4 regions of the Kitasatospora sp. NPDC017646 genome follow, and region 1 is predicted to be linked to each of the others. Evidence: riboswitches for the same ligand, from Rfam matches in the RefSeq annotation. Region 1 holds a riboswitch; each other region holds the start of a gene.

Region 1 (2,190 bases):
CTCGGAGGCGGCGTGCGCGACGGCCAGCGAGACGCCCAGGATGGCGTTGGCGCCGAGCGAGGACTTGTCCGGGGTGGCGTCCAGGTCGAGCATGGCCTGGTCGATCAGGCGCTGCTCGGTGGCGTCGTAGCCGACCAGCTCAGGGCCGATCTGCTCGATGACGGCCAGGACGGCCTTCTCCACGCCCTTGCCGAAGTAGCGGTTCTTGTCACCGTCGCGCAGCTCCAGCGCCTCGAAGGCGCCGGTCGAGGCACCCGACGGAACAGCGGCACGACCCGTGCTGCCGTCGTCGAGGCCGACCTCGACCTCGACCGTGGGGTTGCCGCGGGAGTCGAGGATCTCACGGGCTACGACGACATCGATGGACGGCACGAGGCATCTCCTTGCGGAAGCAGGGTCCGGCTGACGGTGGCGCTGTCGGCCGGAGGATTGCGGAGTCGTTACGACCAGAGCCTAACCGCCCGGGCTCCCGGGACCACGTCGACCTCGGCTCCGTCTCAGCGTGTGGCCCCGCTACCCACCGGTAGTTCACCTGCTTGTCCCAGCTTGTCCCACCGGGACGGGCGAAGGCGGACGAAGGGGCCGCCCGGTCGGCCGGCCCCTTCGTCAGGCCTCAGCCGAGGTGCAGGACCTGGCCCGGCACGATCAGGTTCGGGTCGCCGCCGACGGTGCCGCGGTTGCCGTCGTACAGCGCCTGCCAGCCGCCGGACACGCCCTGGGCGGCGGCGATGCCCGACAGGGTGTCACCGGAACGGACGGTGTAGTCGTGGCCGGTCTGCGCGGCCGGGGCCGGCTGGGCGGCGCGCGGGGCGGCGTGCTTCGGGGTGTACTGCTGGACCGGCTGCTCGGCGGGCTTCATCGGGGCGGCGTGCTTCGGCGCGTACTGCTGCACCGGCTTCGCGGCGGCCCTGGGGGCCTGCTGCTTCGGCGCCTGCTGCTTGGGGGCGGACTGCGCCTTGGTGTCCGAGGAGGTGTCCACGGCCGCCGGGGCGCCGCCCTTGCTCAGGCTGCCCTTCTGGGAGCAGACCGGCCAGGCGCCCGGGCCCTGCGAGGCGAGCACCTTCTCGGCGACCGAGATCTGCTGCGCCCGGCTGGCCTGGTTGGCCTGCGGCGCGAAGGCGGTGCCGCCGTACGCCTTCCAGGTGCTGGAGGTGAACTGCAGGCCGCCGTAGAAGCCGTTGCCGGTGTTGATGCTCCAGTCGCCGCCGCTCTCGCACTGGGCGACGGAGTCCCAGGAGGAGGCCGGGGCGGCGGAGGCGCCGGTGGCGGTCAGGAGCGGCAGCGCGAGTCCGACGCCGGCCACCCCGGCGACGGCGATGGCCTTCTCGGTCTGGGTGCGACGACGATGACGGCCGTTTCCAACGAGCAGCATGAAGAGGTCCCTCTCCGCACGCCTGCGAGGTGAGCTGTCGGGTTCGGACCGGGAGGTGGCCCGGCCGCCGTCGGCGGAAACGATTCCGCTTGGGCGGCTTCACCCCAAGCCGTGGAGGAACGGCAACAAACCTGGTTCCCCCGCCCCTGCCCAGGGTCTGGTCGGTTTCCCGTGGCGCGGCGGGCAGGATTCGGCGTTCCGCGCACGGGGTCCGCAGCTGCGGACTCCAGGGAGACTAGACAGATCCTCAGACCGATCACAAGCTCATATCGTCGACATCACACCAGAATTACGGCCCGTGTTCGATCGCCTACCAACGGCGGGGCTTTGTCCGGTTTGATGGGCGTTCACACCGGCGTCAGCGCGCTGTAACCGATGCCGGATCAGCGTGTCGGAGCCTCAGGAACGGCGTGCGGGGAGCGACGCTCCGGACTGAATTCGACCGGAAGTTCGCGCAATCCACGCATGATCAGGCCACCCCGCCAGCGCAGGTCGTCCGGGCTTTCGGCCAACCGCAGATCGGGCAGCCGGGAGAGCAGTGTGGCCAGCGCGGACCGCCCCTCCAGCCGGGCCAGCGGGGCGCCGATGCAGTAGTGGATGCCGTGCCCGAAGCCCAGGTGGGGGTTGTCGCTCCGGGCCAGGTCGAGGGTGTTCTCGTCGGCGAACCGGGCCGGATCGCGGTCCGCCGCCGCCAGCACCACCAGCACCGGGTCGCCGACCGGGATCTCCACTCCGCCGATGGTCAGTGGCGCGGTCGCGAACCGCCAGGTCGCCAGCTCCACCGGCCCGTCGTAGCGCAGGAGTTCCTCGATCCCGGT
Region 2 (2,190 bases), on a different contig from region 1:
TTGGCGAAGGAGACCGCGGCGGCCATGCTGCCGGTGGCGGCCGGGGCCGGGGCCGGGGCCTGGGTCTGCGCCTGGGCGGCCGGCTTCGACGCCGGGGCCTTGCTCTGGGCGACCGGCTTGGCGTCCACGGCACCGCCGTTCGAGGCCTGGCCGGACTTCTGCGAGCGGTCGAACCAGGTGAAGTCCGAGCCGGACCTGGTGGCGGTGGAGGACTGGTCGGCCTGGGTCGAGGTGCCGTCACCCAAGGTCAGCTGCTGGCCCGGGTAGATGGTGTCCGGGCCCTCGGTGAGGGTGCTGCGGTTGAGCTCGTACAGGTGCTGCCAGCCGCCCTGGACGTGGTGCTTGTCGGCGATCGAGGAGAGCCAGTCGCCCGCGACGACGGTGTAGTCGCCGGCCTGCGTCTGGCGCTGCTTGGCCCAGCCGCTGTTGGCGGACTTGGCCGCGGCCGCGGCCGAGGCGGAGTCTCCGGAGGCCTGGGCCTGGGCCTGGGCGGGCGCGGACGGCTTGGCGGGCTTCGCGGCCGGGGCCTGGCCCTGGGCGGGCTTTGCGGCCGTCGAGGTGTCGACCGCGGCCGCGGCGCCGCCCCGGGTCAGACCGGCCTGGACCGAGCAGACCGGCCAGGCGCCGGGGCCCTGCGAGGCGAGGACCTTCTCGGCGACGGCGATCTGCTGGTCCTTGGTGGCGAGGTTGGCCTGCGCGGCGTACGCGGTGCCGCCGAAGGCGGCCCAGGTGCTGGAGGTGAACTGCAGGCCGCCGTAGAAGCCGTTGCCGGTGTTGATGCTCCAGTTGCCGCCGCTCTCGCACTGGGCGACCTTGTCCCAAGTGGCGACGGACGCGGCGTTGGCGGTGCCGGTGGTGAGGCAGGGGACGGTGAGGCCGACGCCCGCGACGCCGACGGCGGCGATCACGCGACGGGTGCGGCTGGACAGGCGGTTGCCGTTGGAAGGCAGCATGAAGACGCGGTCCTCTCCCACGCCTGCGAGGTGAGCTGTCGGATTCGGGCTGGAGTTGCCCGGCCGCGCTGTGGGCGCGGCTTCACCCCTAGCCCTGGACCGTTTCCGGGAATCGGTCCAGGGCGACTTACCTGTGGTTCCCCCGCTCCTGCCGTGATGCGTTTTCGCGCTGCCAGGACATCCGACGGCAGGACTCGGCGTCGCGGATGAACTGGGTCCGTGTGGTCACGAACGGGGAGCACGTTAAGCAGACTTAAGTTCGAACTGCAAATACCTGTGATGCGCATCACGGTTTATGGAAAACGTCGAATGGGTCGTATTCCATGATCGGAAATGATCGTTTTCCGGTAATTTCGCGTCGGATTCCCGAAACTGTCTCCGTCTCAGGAGTGATGTGACGGAGTGTTGAGTTGCATCGGGGGCGCACTCGTCGTGCGGGAGGAGTGCGGACGGATCGAGCGCTGGATGACGCGCCGACTATTTATCGACAAATAGCACCAGAACGGACATTACGGAGCAATGCCTCTTGACTCTCCTAGCGGGCAATCCGAACAAGCGGAAAGGGCCCGGAACTCAGGCGTTCCGGGCCCTTCGGTGGTGCGGGTGGGGCAGTGGGCGGTCCGTGGGGGCCGTCAGCCCTCCACGGGCCCCTCGGCGGCCGCGTGGGCGCGTCGGGAGCCCTCGCCGGCCCCGGCGGTGGCCGCGGCCTCCGCCTCGGCCTCGGCCAGCTCCTCCGCCGACGGCGTAGGCAGCGCGGCCAGGTAGGTGGAGGCGATCAGCTGGCCGACGGTCGGGTACGCGCCCAGCGGCGCCGCCGACGGGCAGCCGGTCTCCTCGGCGGCCGTGGCGAGCAGCTCGGAGTCCGCCTCCGGGCCGATGACGAGCGGGGCCAGCGCCGGGCGCTGGGAGCCGGTCTCCTTGAGGTGGTCGACGGCCCCGGCGACCGAGCCGGGCACGTCGAGTGCCGCGGCGACGACCGGGACGGCCAGTCGGGCGGCCAGCAGCACGCCGGTGATCCCGGCCGCGGCGGCCGCGTCCTCACCGCCGACGGTGGTCAGCACCACGCCGTCGGCGGCGGTCGCGATGGCGAACAGCCGGGCCCGGTCGGCCCGGGCCAGCCCGGCCTCGGACAGCCGTACGTGGACGGCCTCGGCGAGCAGCGGATGCGGGCCCAGCGCGTCGGTGACGGTCGCGCCGAACTCCGCGGCGAGGGCGTGAAGCCCGGTCAGGAAGCCGT
Region 3 (2,190 bases), on a different contig from region 1:
TCTCCGGGACGTATCGGGAGGTGACGGCGATCACCGCGGCGGCCAGCGGCAGGTTCAGCAGGAAGATCCAGCGCCAGCCGGGCCCGTCCACCAGCCAGCCGCCGAGGAAGGGGCCGACGGCCGCCGACACCCCGCCCAGACCGGACCACAGGCCGACCGCGGCCGAGCGGTCGTCCGGGTGGAAGACGGCCTGCAGCATGGCGAGCGAGCCCGGGGTGAGCAGCGCGCCGCCGATGCCCTGGACGGCGCGGGCGGCGATCAGTACGTGGATGGTCGGGGCGGCGGCGCAGGCCGCGGAGGCGGCGGCGAACCAGACCACGCCGATCAGGAAGACCTTGCGCCGCCCGTAGCGGTCGCCGAGAGCGCCGCCGAGCAGGATCAGGCCCGCCAGGGTGAGCAGATAGGCGTTCAGGGTCCATTGCAGGGAGGCGAGGGAGGCGCCGAGGTCGGTGCCGATCCGGGGCAGGGCGACGTTCACCACGGTGCCGTCGAGCATCGCCATGCTGGAGCCGAGCACCGTCGCGAGCAGTACCCAGCGTCCCTGTGCGGTGCTCAGGCGCAGGGAGCCGGCTTCAGAGGTGGCCACGGGCCGATCCTGCGCCCGGTGGGGCGTACGTGACAAGGGTCACTGGGCGGTGTGTCGGTCGGCAACGGTGCGTGGGCGGACCGTCGCACTGGGGTGCGGTGGTCGGCGCAGGGTCGTGGATCAGTGGCGGCGAGTGAATGGATTGTGCACGTACTGTACAGCGGATCATTCGAAGGGTCACCGCGCCGGGAGACACGGTTGCTCGTTCAAGAGATCGACATTGCTTAGCCCGAACGGATGAGTTTTAGTTCAGCGACCGACCGGCCAGCCCGGACGGATCCGCCGGGTGGAACGCCGAGTCCTGCCGCTGCCCGGTGGCTCGCACTGAACTCTGTACGGCAGGAGCGGGGGACCCACAGGTAAGTCGCCGGACCGGAGTTCGCGCTTTTCAGGGCGCGGACGTCCAGGACCGGCTAGGGGTGAAGCCGCGCATGCGGCCGGGCAACTCCAGCCCGAACCCGACAGCTCACCTCGCAGGCGTCGGAGAGGAAATCCCATGCCTGCACAGGCTCGTCGTTTCGTCCTGCCCCGTGTCGCCCTGCCCCGTGCCGCCCGCACCGGCATCGCCACCGCCGTTGCCGGCGCCTCCTTCGTCCTGCCGCTGGTGACCGCGATGAGTGGTCAGGCCGCCGCCGCACCGGTCGCCAAGGTCGTCACCGCCGCTCCCGCCGCCGCCGGCTACGTCGCTCCGCTGGCCAAGCCGGTGCTGGGCGAGGCCTACGGTGTGGCCGGTTCGATGTGGGCCTCCGGGCACCACACCGGCCAGGACTTCATCTGCTCCACCGGCACCCCGGTGCGCGCGGTCGCCAACGGCGTCGTGGTGCAGGCCGGCAAGGGCGGTGCCTACGGCAACCAGGTCGAGATCAAGCTGGCGGACGGCAAGTACGCGCAGTACGCGCACCTGTCCGTGATCGGAGTGAAGGTCGGCCAGAGCGTCACCGCCGGCAAGCAGCTCGGCCTCTCCGGCGCCACCGGCAACGTGACCGGCCCGCACCTGCACTTCGAGGTGCGCACCGGTCCGAACTACGGCTCGGACATCAACCCGGTCAGCTACCTGCGGGCGCACGGCGTCGCGCTCTGACCCACCGGGGTTCCAGGAACCACCGCTGTCGTGGGGCGAATCGATCCTCCGGGATGGTCATGTCGGGTGACCGCTCGACCGGATGATCGCCGCGACAGTGGACACGGGCGCGGGACACGCCCACGGCCGGCCCGGCTTCACGGGACATCCCCTGGAGCCGGGCCGGCCCTCGTCGTTCTCCGGTCCGGCGCGGCGTGCGGCGCTTCGAACATGGCGTCAACTCGACTGTTCGGTGCGATGGGATGCGCTTCTACCGGGTGGTGGGTCGGCGGGGTGGTGACGGCGCCGGTGCCGCGACGCCGGCGGCCGGAGCTGTACGTGCGGATGGGGCGGACCGTGCCGGAGGACGCGGCGGAGCGTGACCGGGGCGGGCCTCGTACGCCGCTAGGGCAGGATCCGCCGGACGCCCCGGCCCCGGTGGACCGGCAGGCCGTGCTGGGCGGCGGTGAGCAGCTCGTGCATCCGGTGGCCGAAGTCCTCGGTGTCGCGGGCGGGTTCGGGGAAGACCAGGCGGACGTCGCGG
Region 4 (2,190 bases), on a different contig from region 1:
CTTGCTGCCCATCAGCACGAGGGCGGGGCAGCGGACGGCCGCGCTCCAGCCGATCGGCGCGGAGTCGCCGGTGACGTGGCCGCGGGTGGCGGTCCTGCGGCCGGGGGTCCGCAGGGCGGCGACCAGCCCGTCCACGTAGCCGTCGAGGTCGGCGGGCCGGGGGCCGGGGAAGGCCATCTTGCGGAGGTAGTAGCCCCAGACCGCGGGCCACCGGACCATCGCGGCGCCCATGACGGCCATGACGCCCTTCATGAGCGCGTTCGTCCGGTGTTCGACGAAGGCGTCGATGAGCGCGATCCCGGTGACCCGCTGGGGTGCGTCCCCGGCGAGCTTGACGACCGTCGCGCCGGTGTAGGACTGCCCGACCAGGACGGCCCGCTCGATGGCGAGGTGGTCGAGCAGGGCGAGGACGTCGGTGGCGACGGCGGAGGGGCTGTAGTCGTCCCAGGCGATCGAGGACTCGCCGAAGCCGCGCAGGTCCATGGTGATGACCCGGCGTCCGGCCGCGGTGAGCAGCGGGTGGAGGTGCCGGTACGCGCGACGGGAGTCGAGCATCCCGGGGAGCAGGACGACGGGGGCGCCGTCGCCCTGCCGGGTGTCGTCGTACGCGAGGCGGCCGCCGGGGACGTCGAGGTACTGGGTGCTCGGGGTGACGGTGCCGTTCATGGTGGGCCTCCACTGGCTCGCTCGATGCTGCCGATAGCCATAAAGCTACGGCTAATAGCCTTAGCCGTCAAGGCCGTCAAGGCCGTCACCGGTCGCGGGAAGCCGCCGCTCAGGCCCCCTCGACCCTGAACGGGTCGTGCTCGCTGAGCAGCTTCTCCAGCCGGGCCTGGTCGACCCGGGCGACGGTGTCCGAGGACTCCTGCCGGTCCCGGATCACCTTGGCCAGCGTGAAGGAGGAGGTGACGGTGTAGAGGAGACCGATCCCGAGGAAGGCCCGGGTCCAGCCGCCGACGGGCAGGTAGGCGATCCCGGCGGCGAGGGCCGTGCCGGAGATGGCGAAGGACAGGACGGCCTGGGCGTAGTACGCGGCCGTGGTGCGTGACTGCATCGGTGCGCTCATGGCGTCAGGATGCGGCGGGGCGGCCGGGCTGCACATGAGTAGGAGTACTCAGATGGGCCGGGCGGTTGAGGGGTCGTTCGTTGACGTCCGATCACCTGTTCCCCGGCCGTCGCGGACGGATGGCTTGGAATCAGGGCCTCCTAGGATTAACGTTTGATAACGCAGCGCGGTCGTCAATGCCGTACCCAGACGGCACCGTGCGCGTCGCCTAATCCCGCCGGCCGGCCTCCGGGCAGGTCAGGGAGCCGGGGAACCGTTCCTTGGGGTGAATCGGCAGGGCTCCGGCCCGGCCGTAGGAGACCTTCCTGCTCCGAACCCGTCAGCTAACCCGGTAGGCGCGAAGGAAGGAAAGGAGCGCGCCTCCGTGGCGTCGACGCACACCCCGGCACACCCGGCCGGCCCCGCAGCCGGTACCCAGCTCCTCGACCACCCCGGCCCGAACGGCTCCGAGCCCCGCGACGCCGGGCCCGCCGACCCGTTCGCCCCGGAGGCCGAGGCCAACCGCCACCGGATGCCGCGTCAGACCCGCGGGGCCTCCCCGTTGCTCGGCGTCACCGCCGTCGCCGCCACCCTGGGCGCCACCGGCTTCGCCTCCGCGACCCCGGCCGCCGCGCCCGCCGTCGAGGCCCCGGACGAGACCCCGGTCGCCCTGGCCGCCGACCCCGGACTCGCGCTCGCCGCCCGTATCCAGCAGCAGGCCGACAGCCAGCGCACCGCCGCCGAGGAGAGCGCCCGGGTGCAGGCCGCCCAGGAGGCCGAGGCCAAGGCCGCCGCCAAGGAGGCCGAGGCCAAGCGCGCCGCCGAGGAGGCCGAGCGGGCCGAGGCCGCCGCCCTCACCCTGCCGGTGAAGGACTACAGCCTCTCCGCCCACTACGGTCAGAGCGCCCGCTACTGGGCCCATCTGCACACCGGCCTGGACTTCGCCGCCGACACCGGCACCCCGGTCCACGCGGTCGGCCAGGGCACCATCACCTCGGCCGGCTGGTCCGGTGCGTACGGCTACCGGATCGTCGAGACCCTGCCCGACGGCACCGAGATCTGGTACTGCCACCTGTCCTCGATCATCAAGGGCTCCGGCCAGGTCACCTCCGGCCAGCAGATCGGCAAGGTCGGCGCGACCGGCA

The links. A riboswitch is a leader RNA that binds a small molecule or an ion and turns the genes downstream of it on or off. The one in region 1 is predicted to bind cyclic di-AMP.
Region 2: another riboswitch for cyclic di-AMP. It lies ahead of ACH4J0_RS05745 (transglycosylase family protein); the one in region 1 lies ahead of ACH4J0_RS16105 (transglycosylase family protein).
Region 3: another riboswitch for cyclic di-AMP. It lies ahead of ACH4J0_RS16325 (M23 family metallopeptidase); the one in region 1 lies ahead of ACH4J0_RS16105 (transglycosylase family protein).
Region 4: another riboswitch for cyclic di-AMP. It lies ahead of ACH4J0_RS31390 (M23 family metallopeptidase); the one in region 1 lies ahead of ACH4J0_RS16105 (transglycosylase family protein).

Annotation. Positions count from the first base shown of each region.
Region 1 covers NZ_JBIRJC010000008.1:277,355-279,544, reverse strand. Annotated here, with positions in the region: gene eno (phosphopyruvate hydratase) at 1-372, opposite strand, end outside; gene ACH4J0_RS16105 (transglycosylase family protein) at 614-1,372, opposite strand; cyclic di-AMP (ydaO/yuaA leader) riboswitch at 1,378-1,545, opposite strand; gene ACH4J0_RS16100 (cytochrome P450) at 1,756-2,190, opposite strand, start outside.
Region 2 covers NZ_JBIRJC010000003.1:14,897-17,086, reverse strand. Annotated here, with positions in the region: gene ACH4J0_RS05745 (transglycosylase family protein) at 1-953, opposite strand, end outside; cyclic di-AMP (ydaO/yuaA leader) riboswitch at 961-1,124, opposite strand; gene ACH4J0_RS05740 (hypothetical protein) at 1,586-2,190, opposite strand, start outside.
Region 3 covers NZ_JBIRJC010000009.1:39,092-41,281, forward strand. Annotated here, with positions in the region: gene ACH4J0_RS16320 (MFS transporter) at 1-586, opposite strand, end outside; cyclic di-AMP (ydaO/yuaA leader) riboswitch at 899-1,081, shown strand; partial or broken gene ACH4J0_RS16325 (M23 family metallopeptidase) at 1,302-1,667, shown strand; gene ACH4J0_RS16330 (DUF2470 domain-containing protein) at 2,052-2,190, opposite strand, start outside.
Region 4 covers NZ_JBIRJC010000028.1:30,193-32,382, reverse strand. Annotated here, with positions in the region: gene ACH4J0_RS31400 (alpha/beta fold hydrolase) at 1-666, opposite strand, end outside; gene ACH4J0_RS31395 (YiaA/YiaB family inner membrane protein) at 776-1,066, opposite strand; cyclic di-AMP (ydaO/yuaA leader) riboswitch at 1,262-1,418, shown strand; gene ACH4J0_RS31390 (M23 family metallopeptidase) at 1,431-2,190, shown strand, end outside.